DNA from 4 places in the Paenibacillus sp. TSA_86.1 genome. Region 1 is predicted to be linked to each of the others. Evidence: riboswitches for the same ligand, from Rfam matches in the RefSeq annotation. Region 1 holds a riboswitch; each other region holds the start of a gene.
What was found. A riboswitch is a leader RNA that binds a small molecule or an ion and turns the genes downstream of it on or off. The one in region 1 is predicted to bind cyclic di-AMP.
Positions count from the first base shown of each region.

Region 2: linked by a shared signal. The riboswitch ahead of ACUTVW_RS26080 (C40 family peptidase) and the one ahead of ACUTVW_RS01915 (hypothetical protein) in region 1 are both predicted to bind cyclic di-AMP.
Region 3: linked by a shared signal. The riboswitch ahead of ACUTVW_RS05030 (C40 family peptidase) and the one ahead of ACUTVW_RS01915 (hypothetical protein) in region 1 are both predicted to bind cyclic di-AMP.
Region 4: linked by a shared signal. The riboswitch ahead of ACUTVW_RS12730 (3D domain-containing protein) and the one ahead of ACUTVW_RS01915 (hypothetical protein) in region 1 are both predicted to bind cyclic di-AMP.

Region 1 covers NZ_JBQZGE010000001.1:444,210-447,872, forward strand. The annotation lists gene ACUTVW_RS01900 (urease accessory protein UreF) at 1-283, opposite strand, end outside; tRNA gene ACUTVW_RS01905 (tRNA-Leu) at 739-821, shown strand; gene ACUTVW_RS01910 (glutathione peroxidase) at 1,035-1,511, opposite strand; cyclic di-AMP (ydaO/yuaA leader) riboswitch at 1,891-2,071, shown strand; gene ACUTVW_RS01915 (hypothetical protein) at 2,186-2,617, shown strand; gene ACUTVW_RS01920 (HAD family hydrolase) at 2,761-3,459, shown strand; gene ACUTVW_RS01925 (Nramp family divalent metal transporter) at 3,594-3,663, opposite strand, start outside.
Region 2 covers NZ_JBQZGE010000024.1:27,949-31,611, reverse strand. The annotation lists gene ACUTVW_RS26085 (GNAT family N-acetyltransferase) at 1-438, opposite strand, end outside; gene ACUTVW_RS26080 (C40 family peptidase) at 808-1,278, opposite strand; cyclic di-AMP (ydaO/yuaA leader) riboswitch at 1,282-1,419, opposite strand; gene ACUTVW_RS26075 (hypothetical protein) at 1,703-2,557, opposite strand; gene ACUTVW_RS26070 (M1 family metallopeptidase) at 2,568-3,663, opposite strand, start outside.
Region 3 covers NZ_JBQZGE010000001.1:1,078,299-1,081,961, reverse strand. The annotation lists tRNA gene ACUTVW_RS05040 (tRNA-Leu) at 129-213, opposite strand; gene pelA (pectate lyase) at 410-1,363, opposite strand; cyclic di-AMP (ydaO/yuaA leader) riboswitch at 1,746-1,877, shown strand; gene ACUTVW_RS05030 (C40 family peptidase) at 1,883-2,347, shown strand; gene ACUTVW_RS05025 (carboxymuconolactone decarboxylase family protein) at 2,442-2,771, opposite strand; gene ACUTVW_RS05020 (hypothetical protein) at 2,936-3,154, opposite strand; gene ACUTVW_RS05015 (hypothetical protein) at 3,274-3,603, opposite strand.
Region 4 covers NZ_JBQZGE010000004.1:340,088-343,750, forward strand. The annotation lists gene ACUTVW_RS12720 (ABC transporter substrate-binding protein/permease) at 1-584, shown strand, start outside; gene ACUTVW_RS12725 (amino acid ABC transporter ATP-binding protein) at 571-1,293, shown strand; cyclic di-AMP (ydaO/yuaA leader) riboswitch at 1,483-1,678, shown strand; gene ACUTVW_RS12730 (3D domain-containing protein) at 1,681-2,349, shown strand; gene ACUTVW_RS12735 (polysaccharide deacetylase family protein) at 2,502-3,323, opposite strand; gene lpdD (prenylated flavin chaperone LpdD) at 3,479-3,663, shown strand, end outside.

The sequences.
Region 1 (3,663 bases):
GTTCAGCGGGCGTTCGCTGTACGTGCACAAGTTTGTCGATCAGGGCAATACGCCAAGTGTCCTTGTGTTCTGTTGCGGTGTAAATACCTTTGATTGCCATACCTTCGAGACGAGCGAGGCTGGGGTGTAACTGACAGCGCATGAATGATTCGAGATCCTCCGCTGTCCGAATAGATCCTTCCTTGATGTGGTTATCCATGCCGAAGAAATGGGTGAACCCTCCAACCTGGACAGAGGGATCAAGCAGTTTCGCGTAATCGAGCAGCTTATTCCCGCGGTTCACGATCTCTCGCCTCCTGTGTTGATGATGTTAAATTTTATTACATTAAATCGATTTTATTTATGATATGTGTGTAAATCCGAATTATATGATATATATATTCACATAATTGTCCGCGTTTTGTCAATGATTTACGTAAAAAAATAGATTTTTTATAAATAGGAAATTTATTGTGTTAACTAATATGACGTATCGAGTTCATTTTAAGTTATACATTCGTTTGTGAATACGAAAGCATTCGTTTTCAAATCACAGCTCTTTTCTTGAGGAATCAGATTTAATGATATGTGCTTTCTAAGGAAATATGACTGGATTTTGTGCAGAGTATAGGCAAACCAGAAAGGGAAGTGCATAGCTTAAATGATAAACTATTGTAAGATGAAGAAAGAGTAATAAAGTGCTTTACTTTTGTAGGGGAATCCGGTATAATCAATTCTGTTGCCGATAATTTACGACATGCGGTCGTGGTGGAATGGCAGACACGCTATCTTGAGGGGGTAGTGGGCGTATGCCCGTGGAGGTTCGAGTCCTCTCGACCGCATTATATGAAGAGTTATGTGAGGAGCTTTCCGTGATGGAGAGCTTCTTTTTCGTTTTGTTTGATTGCGTTGTTTGTATTTATCGTCGGGAACAGTATATAGAATATAGAGGATGTAATTCATGCGAGAAAGCAAACAAGCCACCCTCTAGCCTTGAGCAAAAGTGTCTGCTCTTTGATGTCGGATGGCCTGTTTGTATATTTGTATAGCCTTGATTATTTGAGGAGTTTCTGAATATCTTCTTCGATTTTGTCCGGAGTCGTCTGCGGTGCATACCGCTTCACAACTTTACCGTCCTGATCGACAAGGAATTTGGTGAAGTTCCATTTGATGGCTTTGGAGCCAAGCAAGCCTGGTGCTTCTTTTGAGATATGCTGGAAGAGAGGGTGAGCGCTGGAACCATTGACATCAATCTTTTCAAACATAGGGAAGCTTACGCCATAGTTCATCTGGCAGAACTCGGCAATATCGTCAGAAGAGCCCTTTTCCTGCGCGAACTGGTTGCTTGGGAATCCAAGCACTTCGAACGGAGCATCCTGGAATTTGTCTTGCAGCTCCTGTAAGCCCTTGAATTGAGGGGTGAGACCGCATTGACTTGCGGTGTTTACAATTAACAACACTTTCCCGCGATATTGGGACATCTCAATCTCTTGCCCGCGGAGGGTGTTTACTTTGAAATCATAGACTGACATGAGGATCGCCTCCATCTTATTATTCTTGATGTGCTTATTATATTTTATACAATTAAATAATGCAAAACTTATTTTGGTTTCACGTTGTTATAACCATCAACGGGGCCTGAATCCCGAATGAGTAGGAATTGTATTGATCCATTTCTGTGCGGATGAGAAATAGCTAGATTGGAAGAGGTGGATAGCGTATAACCCCATTGTAAGCGCTATTCTTAATGGTTATTGCCGGAAACCTGACGATTCGGTGATCTGGCTGCACTTTACATGATCATGGCACGGGTGTATGATTCATAGCGTAATTTGAATTTTAATTAAATTGTACATGAAAAACGAAACAAACGATAATATCGATCGGTCTTATACTCAAGATTTACGAACGATGTTTTAATCGCTGAGTTTCCATTCGTAGTGGGTGGAAAACGGGGGAACCAAAAGGATGTGCTGTATTGTATTACAGCAGTATACGTCCATGGGGTGAATTTTCTGGCGACAGCCGGAAATAGGGCGACTCTCGCGCCCGAATCCGTCAGCTAACCTCGTAAGCGTTAAAGGGAGAGGCAACAAACCGCACGCTGGTTCATGGCGTTTTCGCCATGGATTATTTAAGAAGCGTTTCGGAGGCCTTGGTCCCCACGCTTCTTTTTTGTTGTCTTTTCACGCTAAGGGAGGAACGAATGATGGATACAGAGATGATTTTAGTAACGGCTCCGAATGAGGCTGGACGTAAATTTGTTAAATTGCTGATGTACAAAAAAATGCCTTTTGCCGTTCTGACGAACAGTGCTGGTGAGGAGCGCAAACTTCGCCGGATTGGCGTAGAACACGTCATTCGTATGAATACGGCAGCGGCTGAGAAATGGTTTTTGCCACAGGGTAGTGTAGGGAATGTATTTATTTTTGAAAATAGTCTGAATTTGACCTGCCGTTACCTGCAGATTTGCCGCTCATGGACATCGAAGTCCTTATGTGTAATCACCGAGCAGAGTCACCCTAAAGGGATTTATCGGGGCATGGGTGCAGACAAAATCGTGTATTCATTGAATGGGGAAGTCGGTTTTCTTCTTAATAGCTGCAATAAACCGGAAGCTGAGGTCAGCAGCTTGTGATTGATCCGATGTAAGGTGCCTGCTATAATTGCAGGTACAGACTAACGGAATTTGAGGAGACTCATGCTTGTCGTGGGTCTTCTTTTTTTATGGATACAGTATGCAAGCCAGGGGTGACCTGCGGCTTACAAGGAGGAATCGGCGTGCCGGATATTGCCGGATTGAAGTGGTTGTTTTTTGATGTGGGGGATACGCTGGTGGACGAATGGGAGCCGGTAGACGATATTATCGGGCAGTTCGTTCGAGAAGCCGGTGCGTACGGGTATCCAGTGAAAATGGAAGCGGTACGCGAACTGTTTGCCACCTGTTACCGCAATTATGAACAGTGGCCTATGAAAGTTGCTATACGCACATATATTCATGATGAAGATCACCGCGTTCAGATTCAGGACAAGCTGAAATTCCATAAAGAGCTGGAGCAGCCGTTCCCTTCCGCAACCAAGGTGCTTGAGCAGCTTTCACAGCACTATCGAATCGGCATTATCGCCAATCAGAGCCCTGGAACGGAAGCGAGGCTGGAGAGCTACGGACTTCGGAAGTATGTCGATGTTCTGGCATGTTCGGCAGAAGAAGGGGTGTCCAAGCCTGATCCGGAGTTGTATGCGGTTGCTTTGAAGCAGGCAGGATGCGCTCCTGAAGAAGCGGTTATGGTCGGAGATCGAATCGATAATGATATCATGCCAGCGCGTAGTTTGGGCTTACGTACGATTCGTATTTTGCAAGGGTACGGAAGGTTCCAACCAGAGCTTTCGGATGACGAGCGTGCAGACTGGACGGTCGAGTCGCTGGATGAACTGCTACCATTGCTGATACCTGATGGGGATACGAGCAGATCTGTATGAGCATAAGGTTAGATCCGGTCGAGATAGAGGTATATGCGGCTGGAGCACAAAATAAAAACACAAAAAGGCTGATACGCCCGGTATGAGGATACCGTGGCGCATCAGCCTTTTTGTATACTATGGCATTATAAAAGTTAGAACTGAATAATGGTCTGGATAATCAAATACACATTCAGCACAACGATGATGGCGGCAATAGCCCAA
Region 2 (3,663 bases), on a different contig from region 1:
GCGCTCATATGTATCCTGGATGGCAAATCCACTCTTCAGGTAAACTTGAATGGCACGGTGGTTCCAGGTAAGTACTTCAAGATCAATCTCATTGGAAGGATTGCGGCGAATCGCCTCTTGCACGATGGCAGCTACGAAAGTGGTGCCACGGCCTTGACCGCACTGCTCAGGGTGCATTCCGAGACCAATACGTGTTACGTTCTGGAGCGGAAAATATTGTGCGAATCCATAAACCTGGTCATGTTGATCCAGGATAATTGCATATTGTTCCTGCCTTAGCTGTGTATCTCCAAATTCGACTTCCAGTGCTTTCATCTGTTCCCAAGGCAGCCAGCTGTAGATATTGTATGGTGGATCATAGTTCCAGCTGCATATGAGTTCTGCATGTTCTTCCTGCATAGGTACCACACGAAACGTCAAAGGTGCTTCATTTTTCATATAACAGTGCATGCTCCTCTCTCCGTTACCTGTTCTTTGTCCGCTCTACAAAAGAGCCGTGTATTTGGTAAATTTTCAATGATCAGAAAGAAAATGAAACAAAAGTCCGTGCCATTCCGTTTATATTATAACAGGTTGGGTAAAAACATCATAAGGGCAAGGAATAAGGGCACGGACAAACGAAGTAAGCTGACCTTTTTGGTTCAGGTAGATAACTTGATTTGCAGCATCTGTAGCCACAGGATTGGAAGCACAAAAAAACCGCCGGATACATTCCTGCGGAGAATGTACCGGGCGGTTCTGTTTATGCTTCGTATTTCGTTACAGTATAGTTTATGGTTCCAGCATGATGTTGATTAAAGCTCGTCCCTAGTCAAGGGCCACTGACTCATACGCGTCCGTGCTCATAATCCGTTTTGCGCCAACGTAGCGATTAGCCCAGTAATTTTCACTCAATGAACTGATCGTTACACCTTTGGAAGAAGAAGAATGTGCAAACTTACCGCTTCCTACAAAAATGCCTACGTGAGACACACCTTTACCTGTAGTGTTGAAGAAGACTAAATCTCCAGGTCTCATCTCCATGCGAGATACAGAGTCACCCATGTCGAATTGGGAGCTGGATTGGCGAGCCAAATCAATACCTAATTTGTCGAATACATACCGTGTAAACCCGGAGCAGTCGAAACCGTCAAGTGTTGTTCCTCCGCTTTTGTATGTAGTTCCTATTGCTGAATCGATGACTTTATCCATCTTAGAATCTGCAAATGCGCTGCCTGCACCAAGTGATAATGCAAATGTGAGGCTAAGTACTGCTGCGGTCAATTTCTTCTTAAACAAGTGGTATACCCCTTCCAACGCCTGCGAGGTTAGCTTAAGGATTCGGTTGAAGGTCCCCTATGATCCCTCTGTTTCAAGATCAATTCACCCATAACTGGTTCCCCCGCTTCCCAGGTGCCAGGAATTTGGCTATGCTAGTTATGCACCTGATAAAGAAAAGAAAATTTAATTTTAAGGATTTAATTTAAAGTTGTTACAAATAAGGATTTAAAGATTACAAAGTTGTTACTAAAAACTCACTGCGCTTATTGTACCAGAGGCTTAGTACTTTGGCAACGTTTAGCAGCAAAATTAGCAAAAAAAACCTCGACCTTTGACGGGGGAAGGTCGAGGTTTGCGTATTTATACGCAATAATGGATGAAATGTTAAGCATGAGATGGTAACAATCTTTCATTTTGTAAGCGATTTATATAAATCTGTAGTTCAGCTTATATGACTCTCATTCTTGATGGATGTGGACTGCCACAAGCGGAAATGACTACATACTTTCCACATACTGAGCAGGCTTCGGGCAAGCGGATACGTTTGTTGCAGGATCAGTCCGGATAGTCCTGTCAGGAACCAAGAGGCAGATGTGAATGCACCAAAGACAAGTAAATGAACAGCTCCCAACATTAGCGCGATGCTGGTGACAGCGAAGATACGGCGCAAAGCAATCCACAATCCTTTGAACGTGCCCTGAATACGGCCTTCTCCTTCCGGGTCCGTGATGCCAAACTGCATATAGAGCATGGCATGATGTACAATCCAGCCATAGATGATCCAGCCTGCTGCATATGGAATGCCGGGAAGTAACAAATGGAGAGAATGAAAACTATCCATTAATGTTGGATACAGCCTGGGTACGAGCCAGTACGCAGGGAGGAAGATGAGTACTGTACGTATGGTGTGCAGCAGCAGCATCGGTTTCCATAACTTTTTAATGCCTCGAATAAAAGGAATACGCTCTTCTGTGGAATTGAAATGTTGAAGGGAGTAGAGCAGACCTGCTTGAATGAGTGGGCTAATCAGCAGGCGAAGCAGCAACATGCCACCCAAGATCCATAAATATCGCTGAACCTCAGGGCCGGACAGACTTAGCTGACTTTCCATTTTGAATAAAAGTGTACTCAGTTCTCCGACATCATCTGTTGGATAACGAAGCAGCAAGGGGACGACAGCCGATTGAACCAACCGATAGATAAAATATCCCCAGATTAATTGATAGATAAATAAGAGTGCGGCAATGAACATATGCTGACGGACGAGAAACCAGCCTTCACGAATTTTTGCTTTCACTGTCTCCACCTCACCATGACAGACCTCCGAATATGGCTTCAATTAGTTTCGTAGCACTCATGTTCCAGCGGGATTTGACTCGTTCATCCAGTCCGGTTCTCAGGAAATTGTTCATATGTCGATTTTCCAGCACAATATCATACAAAGGGTCGGTCATAGCCCAAGAGACAGGAGAAGTGTAGGTGAGTTTATAGGTAATGCGATCCTCCTGTCCGTTCCATTGCTTCGTTAAGGTATGGCCGTCCTGAAAACCGATCCGAACGGGAACCTTCGGGAAATCACTGCCCTTTTTGGCAATGGTGACAGAGGACTCGTACATTTTTTGGCCGTCCTTCTCTATAGAAGAAACGTTGATCTTCTCCACAGCAAAATCGGCCATGCCGTTGCTGTAGACATACTGTTCAAAGTAATTAGCCCAGGAGGTACGGGTCACTTGCTCGACTACCTTCTGAAAATCAGCCGTTGTCGGATGTTTAAAGCGATACTTGTTGACATAGGTTGAAAGAATGCGTTCCATTTTTTTCGCTCCGACTTGCTGTTCGATGCCGAGAAGTACGAGCTTGCCTCGGGTATATACGTTGGACGCATATTGATTCTGCGAGTCAAACTTCCACGAAGGCTGTGTCAAAGGAGCGGGGGATGTGACCAGACCTGATTGTACAGGCAAGTTCGGAATGAGTCCGTATTCCTGCTCCATTAGTTTGTCTTCTGCGTAGGAGGTGAAGCCCTCATCAAGCCAGGCCTCTTCGAATTCATTGCTTGCAACCATGCCGTAGAAGTATTGATGTCCGATCTCATGCACAACCGTGCGCTCCAGATCATAACCCGGTGTTGTATCATCTGCTCCAAAGGCTGTAATTAATGTCGGATACTCCATACCTCCGGCGCCGTTTGCCACTTTTGGCGGGACAACGATGGATAAAGTTGCATAAGGGTAAGGGCCGAACCACTTGCTGTAATTCGTCAATGCGGCTTTGGCAGCGAAGAGGTAACGATCTTTCAAATCCTGGTGTGCCGGGTCCAGGTATAGTTTGATACGTACGCCGGGCACATTAGGGGCTGAGAAGGGTTCCTCTGCGTAAACAAAATCAGGAGAGGCCGCCCAA
Region 3 (3,663 bases), 630 kb from region 1:
CTCAATTCCTTACATGCTCATGTGGCACGTAAGGAATCGGGGGCTTTTCTTCAAGAGAAGTATTCCAGAATCAATTCGAATAAAAAAAGGTTCCTTCAGAAGTTAATCTGAGGAACCTTTTTATTCGATGCGGTCGAGAGGACTCGAACCTCCACGGGGGGTTAGCCCACACGGACCTGAACCGTGCGCGTCTGCCAATTCCGCCACGACCGCATATATTTTGTCTCTCCAATTATTATCGGCGACAAGAAATAATATATCACGCGTGCTTTGACCTGTCAATACATAAAAATAAACAAATACGTGCGAACCGAATACGTAGTCGGTTCGCACCCCTTGGGCTTGCCTGTGATGAAGCTATACATAACCGTTGGTGATGTGTTATTCACTACTGTCCAGAAAAGATCTTTTACAGCTTGGACGGCCAGTTGCCGTACCATGCATAACCGCCTCTTCTTTCCTTTTCAATATCACTCAGCTTATATTTCACGACGCCATCACGTCCAACAAAGATAGGTTTGTCCGTACCGAGTTCATAGAAACGCGCCCAGATCGGTGATGCACTCGAATCAGCAATGATTCGGCTGTCCCCGTTCCCACGCTCATACCGATATCCTGTAATTTTCACTTTGTTAAACCAAGCTTCGGCACCTTTGATGGATGCAGTGATTCTCGAATTAGCCGATCTTGTTTTCAGAAACTTCACAATATTAACACTTTCACCTGCCGTCAGTGACGGCACTTCATAGATTCTCGCTCCTGCAGGTCTCAGTGAACTGGAATCATGCTGCTGTCCCCAAGCCGTTAACTTCCCACCGGATACCACCTGGGTGTTCAGGATGGCGTCCACTCCTTTAGAAACCGCATTTTTACTACGATTTGCGAGTGAACTGTCGATAAAGGAAAAGTTCCCCTTACGTGCTGCGACTTCATCGAGCATGTACATCACATTAATCATTGCATCATCATTATAAGTAATATGTTTATGATAACCGGAACTTTGATAGACTTGTGGCCAGCCGCCATTGGAATATTGCATGTTAAGCAAAAAATTAATGCCTTTGATTGCAGCAGCCGAGTATCGCTGGTCATTTGTTTTCTTGAATTCAGTTGCAAGTCTTCTAATTTCTGAATATGTAGCTTTATTATCAATTGTTGACTTAGCCCATTCACCTGACGTCTGACTATAATCTTTTCTCCAGCCACCATCCGGGCGCTGATTTTTCAAAATATCGGACAAACTCGCTGTTGTACCAGAGGCATCTGCCGCCGATACGGTTGGTGCAGGAAGAACGGCCATTCCCGCGACGGAAAACACCATTGAACATGCCAGTACAAATGTTACTAATTTTTTTGCTTTCACTCAATAACACTCTCCCCAATTCACAAATTTGATTACTCCCTCATAATAATTCCAATGAAAACAATTTAAATACAAATTTTGTATTTAATAATTGTATGATATGCAATAAACAAACATTTGTCAATATATGCAACATCCTATATGTATTTTCTTTAATTTAACATAAAGGAGTACCCTTTTAGCTCTTGACAAGCTTGTTTAATATCCACACTTGTCTCCCATGAAACACTAATGACTTTTTTGTAATCTTTTCAGCCCTTTTTAAACATAATTATGACTAAAAACGATAATTCCGCTAACATTGACGTTAAAAGAAGGGCTTTAAATAGGTTTGACAATTACGTATTTATGCAATATAGTTTCAAATAGTTACAAAAACTTAATTATTCATTTGCCGAGTTTCAGGATTGAAAACGGGGGAACCATTTTGGGTGAATTATTCTTATACATAGGAAATATAGGGAACCTTCTACCGAACCCTTAGCTAACTCCGTAGGCATCGAAGGGAGAACATTGATTTTGAAAAAACTGATTATTTCCATTTTTGGAGCTGCTGTACTATTTACATCCGGAGCAACAAGCACAGAGGCAAGTACAATTAATACAATGGTTAACAATATGACAGGCATCCCGTATAAGTGGGGCGGCACAACCATGGCTGGCTTCGATTGTTCCGGGTTTATGAGATATCTTTTTAACAAATACAGCATTGAATTGCCACGCACGTCGCAACAACAAGCCAAAGCAGGAACTCCGATATCCAAAGCGAGCATTCGTACAGGAGACCTGGTATTTTTCAACACAACGGGCAGAGGCATCTCACATACAGGCGTTTACATTGGCGGAGGTCAATTTGCTCATGCTTCCACTAGCAAAGGTATCAGCATCACCAAGTTGTCTAACCCTTATTTCAATGATCGTTATGTGACAGCAAGACGCGTTACAGGTCAATTTATGTATAACAAAATGTTGGGTAAAATCTAAGAAACCATTCCGATCTACATCCACATAAGCAGTTACAATAAAAGGGAGGCTCCGGTTTAAACCGGAACCTCCTTTTTATTGTAACATCGTAAGACTACTGCAGCGCCTTCTGCACCCTCATTGCTCCCTGTGACAGAGCATGTCCGCCGCCCACTGCACCAGCGACAGCTACGGTCTCCATGATCTCCTGATCGGTCGCGCCCTTGGAACGTGCCTCTTCTACATGATAGAACGTGCAGACTTCATTATTAGCAAACAAACCGATACCTAGCGCAATTAACTGCTTGGTCTTGGCATCAAGCACACCCGGCTGGAAGCACTCACCCGTGAACTCATGATATGATTTCACCACATCGGGGAGAACATCGCTTAATGCGCCAATCTGATCCTTATACGCATGAACTTTATCATTCATCAATGTCATGACTTGCAGCACACCCTCTCGGCTGTAAACACAGCGATTATTTCCACTGTACCTATCTTCCCACGCCTGTGTCGCAATTATGCCCAGCCTTGATGGTAATTCCAAACATTCGGTGTTGAAAATATTCTCTTTGGAGAAGATTTCCGGTCACGTGAATCCGTTATTTATTCACTTAAAACACTTTGACGAGGCTCACTGAACAACTGATAACGGTAAGACCGATCCAGCTTCACAACACGGCGATTCTGCCTGCGTATAAGTACTTGCCCATCATCCCAGGCAACCACGATACCCGTTACGTCATTAGACTCCAGCTCGTCCCGCACTACTCTTACCTTCTCCCCTGACAAACGCAGGGCATCCAACTCTGTATCACTAATCATGTCTCTAACTCCCATACTCAAATTTCTTTACAAAAAGAGACCTAAATGAAAAGTCATTTAGGTCTCACGTGACTGTATTGGACTGTCATGTCATTCGAAAAAATGTCCCGACTGAGAGTTTACCGCTGCGCGTGCTCTTTGCTGTCGTTCTTCTCGAACCAAAAATCAAGCACTTTGGCGGACATCACACGTTCTTCAAGGTACTCCACTTGGTGCGGTGTAAATTGTTCTTTCCAAGAGAAGGACAACTCTTCACACAAGCCTACAATCGTCAGCAATTCTGACCAGGCAACATAGCGTTTGTACCAGAAAAATTGAGGATGTTCAATCATATAGGGATAAAGGTCATCGAATTCCGTATGTTTACAATCCAGGGCACGTTCAAAATGAACTTTCGATTTCGCCAGCTTATCAATAAAAAATTGGTCTGTTGCCGGTTGGTTCCCCATGTTGTTGCCTCCTCTCCCTAACATAACCCCATTATAAATGAAATCGACGGCCATGCAAAG
Region 4 (3,663 bases), on a different contig from region 1:
TAGGCGTATTATTCGGGGTCATCATCGGTCTGATTATCTGCCTGTTCCGTCTTCATAATATGGCGATTCTGCGCTGGATCGGTACAACCTATGTAGAGGTGATCCGCGGGACGCCAATGCTGGTACAACTTATGATTATCTATTACGGGGTGTCGCTAACTTTTGGCATTAACTTCTCAGCACTTCAAGCTGGGATTATGACGCTTTCCATTAACAGTGGTGCGTATCTCGCGGAGATTTTCCGTGCCGGTATTCAAGGCGTTGATCGTGGTCAACTGGAAGCAGCCCGTTCACTTGGTATGGGCAGGGGCGCAGCGATGCGTTACATTATTCTGCCACAGGCCTTCAAGGCCGTTTTGCCTGCCATCGGTAACGAGTTCGTAACGATCATTAAAGAGTCCTCCATTATTTCGGTCATTGGTATGGTGGATATTATGTATCAGGCTAGTGTTGTCAAAAACATTACGTTCCAGGGTCTGAACCCGTTCATTATTGCGGCAGCGATTTACTTTGTCATGACATTTATTCTGTCCAAGCTGCTCGGACGATTGGAAAGGAAGTTGGGTGCAAGTGATAGACGTTAGACAATTACACAAATCTTATGGCAAAAACGATGTGCTTAAGGGCATCGACGTAACGATCGGAAAAGGTGAGGTCGTCGTGGTTATTGGCCCTTCAGGTTCGGGAAAAAGTACGTTCCTGCGCTGTCTGAATCTGTTGGAGCAGCCTACATCCGGGCAAATTGATTTTGAAGGTGTTTCGATCACTGATCCAAAGCACAACATTAATGCTACGCGTGAGAAAATGGGGATGGTGTTTCAGCATTTCAACCTGTTTCCTCACAAAACGGTTCAGCAGAACATCACGATTGCGCCAATCAAGGTGAAAAAGCAATCGACAGATGAAGCGAACAAAATTGCTGAGGATCTTCTGAAAACGGTCGGTTTAGCGGACAAAAAAGATACGTATCCCAATCAGCTATCAGGTGGACAGAAGCAGCGGATTGCGATTGCAAGAGCACTGGCGATGCAGCCGCATGTCATGCTGTTTGACGAGCCTACATCTGCTCTTGACCCGGAGATGGTCGGAGAGGTGTTGGAAGTCATGAAACGTCTTGCTGAAGGTGGAATGACGATGGTTATTGTCACTCATGAGATGGGTTTTGCACGTGAGGTTGGTGACCGGATTCTGTTTATGGACGGCGGAGTTATTGTCGAAGAAGGTAAGCCTGATGAGGTGTTTGGAGCACCGAAACATTCGCGTACACGAGACTTTCTGGCCAAAGTGCTTTAATTCATTCATTCTACCCTATGTATAGGATAAGGTTAAAAAAGGCGTTATCGGATCCAAAAATCCGGTAACGCCTTTTTGTTGTTTGAAAAAAAGATAGAATCGGAAAAGTAACTTTTTTGTTACCTGCATATGTTTTCAAAACGCCAAATGGAAACATTTACTACAGTTCAAGGTTACAAGATTGTGATATATTGAAGGCTGCCGAAACTTCCGAAGTGGAAGTGCGGGGGACGTAACGATGCAGATATGTTATTCATTGGATAAACATACTGCTTGGGGTGAATTAGGAATACATAACGCTTCAATATGTCAAGTAAAGCCTATAGGGTGGGCTCCTCCATCCGAATCCGACAACTAACTTCGCAGGCATAATGAGGGAGGAAGACCATGTATAACAAGAAACGTTTAGCCAAAACTGCCATCGCACTACTTACATCTATTCTATTCATTCAAGCCGTTCCGGCTCACGCGGATTCCGTTCATGTGGCTAAAGATGGGGACACCTTCTTCACCTTATCCAAACAATATGGTGTTGATATGAACACATTAATCAAAACAAATAAAGACATTTCACCTTATAACATCTATGGCGGTTTGAAAATTACCATCCCAGGTAACGAAAACAAAGCAGCAGCCCCAGTTCAAGTGAAGTCGCAGGAAAAGGCGGTTACAGCTGCAAGTCTGGACGTAAGTTCGGATAATAAAGTTGTACAGGCTTGGGGGAAAACTTTTGACTACAGCAAAACACTAAGTGTTAAAGCGACTGCATATTCCGCTGATGCATCTGAGAATGGTGGATGGGGGCCCGTTGATTATTTTGGAAATCCGCTGGAATTGGGTACGATTGCGGTAGATCCCAAAGTTATTCCTTTTGGCACTAAGGTTTTGGTGACAGGACATACACATCCAGGATTGCCGAAACAGGCTTTCGTAGCAACGGCTCTGGATGCCGGTAGTGCAATTAAGGGAAATCGCATCGATATCTTCATCCCTGGAAGCAAGACATTTGTAAGTTCGTTTGGTTTTCAGGATATTGAGCTTTACATTTTAAAATAAAGCTATAACGCTTCCTTTTATTATTATGGAGGCTCATAAGTTGAAATCATTATAAACATAATCAAAGGCAAAAATAGAAACAGGGTGTTCTTTAGTGTTATCATGACGAAAATGAATCATGACTACACATAGGAGCACCCTGTTTCTTTCAATTATTGTTTCTCTTTGGGCAATTTAAGCATTTCGTCCAACGTGACCAATTCATATCCTCGATTCCGCAATTCCTCGATAACTTCAGGCAAAGCTTCTACCGTACCTTGCAGGTTCGATCCTGTACCGCCGCCAGCATGCTGCAATACAATGGAGCCGGGTTTCACCGCAGAGAGAATATTATGTTTTACCCTTTCCTTGGACAATCCTTTCCAATCCAGAGAATCCACATTCCAGTTCACAATGCTGTAGTGCTGCTTGGCGGCCCAACGTAGCTGCTCCTCATTAATGTCCCCGTAAGGAGGACGAATCATTTTAGGCGTATATCCGGTCAGGCGATGAAGAATATCTCCCGTATGTAAAATTTGTCTGCGAAAGGCAGTCATCGATAACTTGCTGAATTCAGGATGATTATAGCTGTGATTGCCTACAATATGCCCTTCTTTTACCATACGTTTCACCAGATTCGGGTGTTTCTCCGCACGGCTGCCTACAACAAAGAAGGTTGCGCGAACCTTATATTTTTTCAAAACATCAAGCACTTGAGGGGTGAACCTCGGATCTGGCACATCATCAAAAGTCAGCGCAACTTGCTTGGTGGAAGGGCCATTTGTTTTGAAGGTATCCGCATACTTCTGCCGAAGTTGACCCAATGTCAGCTGTTCTTCTCTAGCATCTGAGCTAGAGGCCGGTGTATCCTTCGGATTAGACATTCCGCGTGATATAGTCTCAGAAACAGGATCAGAGGCAGTAACTGTAGGGGCCGAATAAAATCCGGAACATATGACAGTAACGAGTGCGAGCATGACGAGGCGTATACTCATTTTAACGGCCTCCTTTATCAAAATTACGTTCTCTATGGTATGCCCTATGGTCACTTCTTTTATGCGGATGTGAGAAGTCTCATTGCCACAATTAGGTTATGAAAGCGATAATTTCACCATATAAGATATAGAAGAAAAGGATAGGTGGGAAGAGAATGAGTACATATGATTTGAAATCCATTCGTTTAGAGGTTTTTGAAGCAGGGCAGGACAAGATATTTCTGGTCACTGGTGGGAAAGCTCATATTGGAGCTGTATCTACATTTTATGTGGACCATGATCGGGTTAGCGGGACAACGGTGCATATCCCGGGGCATAAGGAACAAGAGTTGTGTGAGCG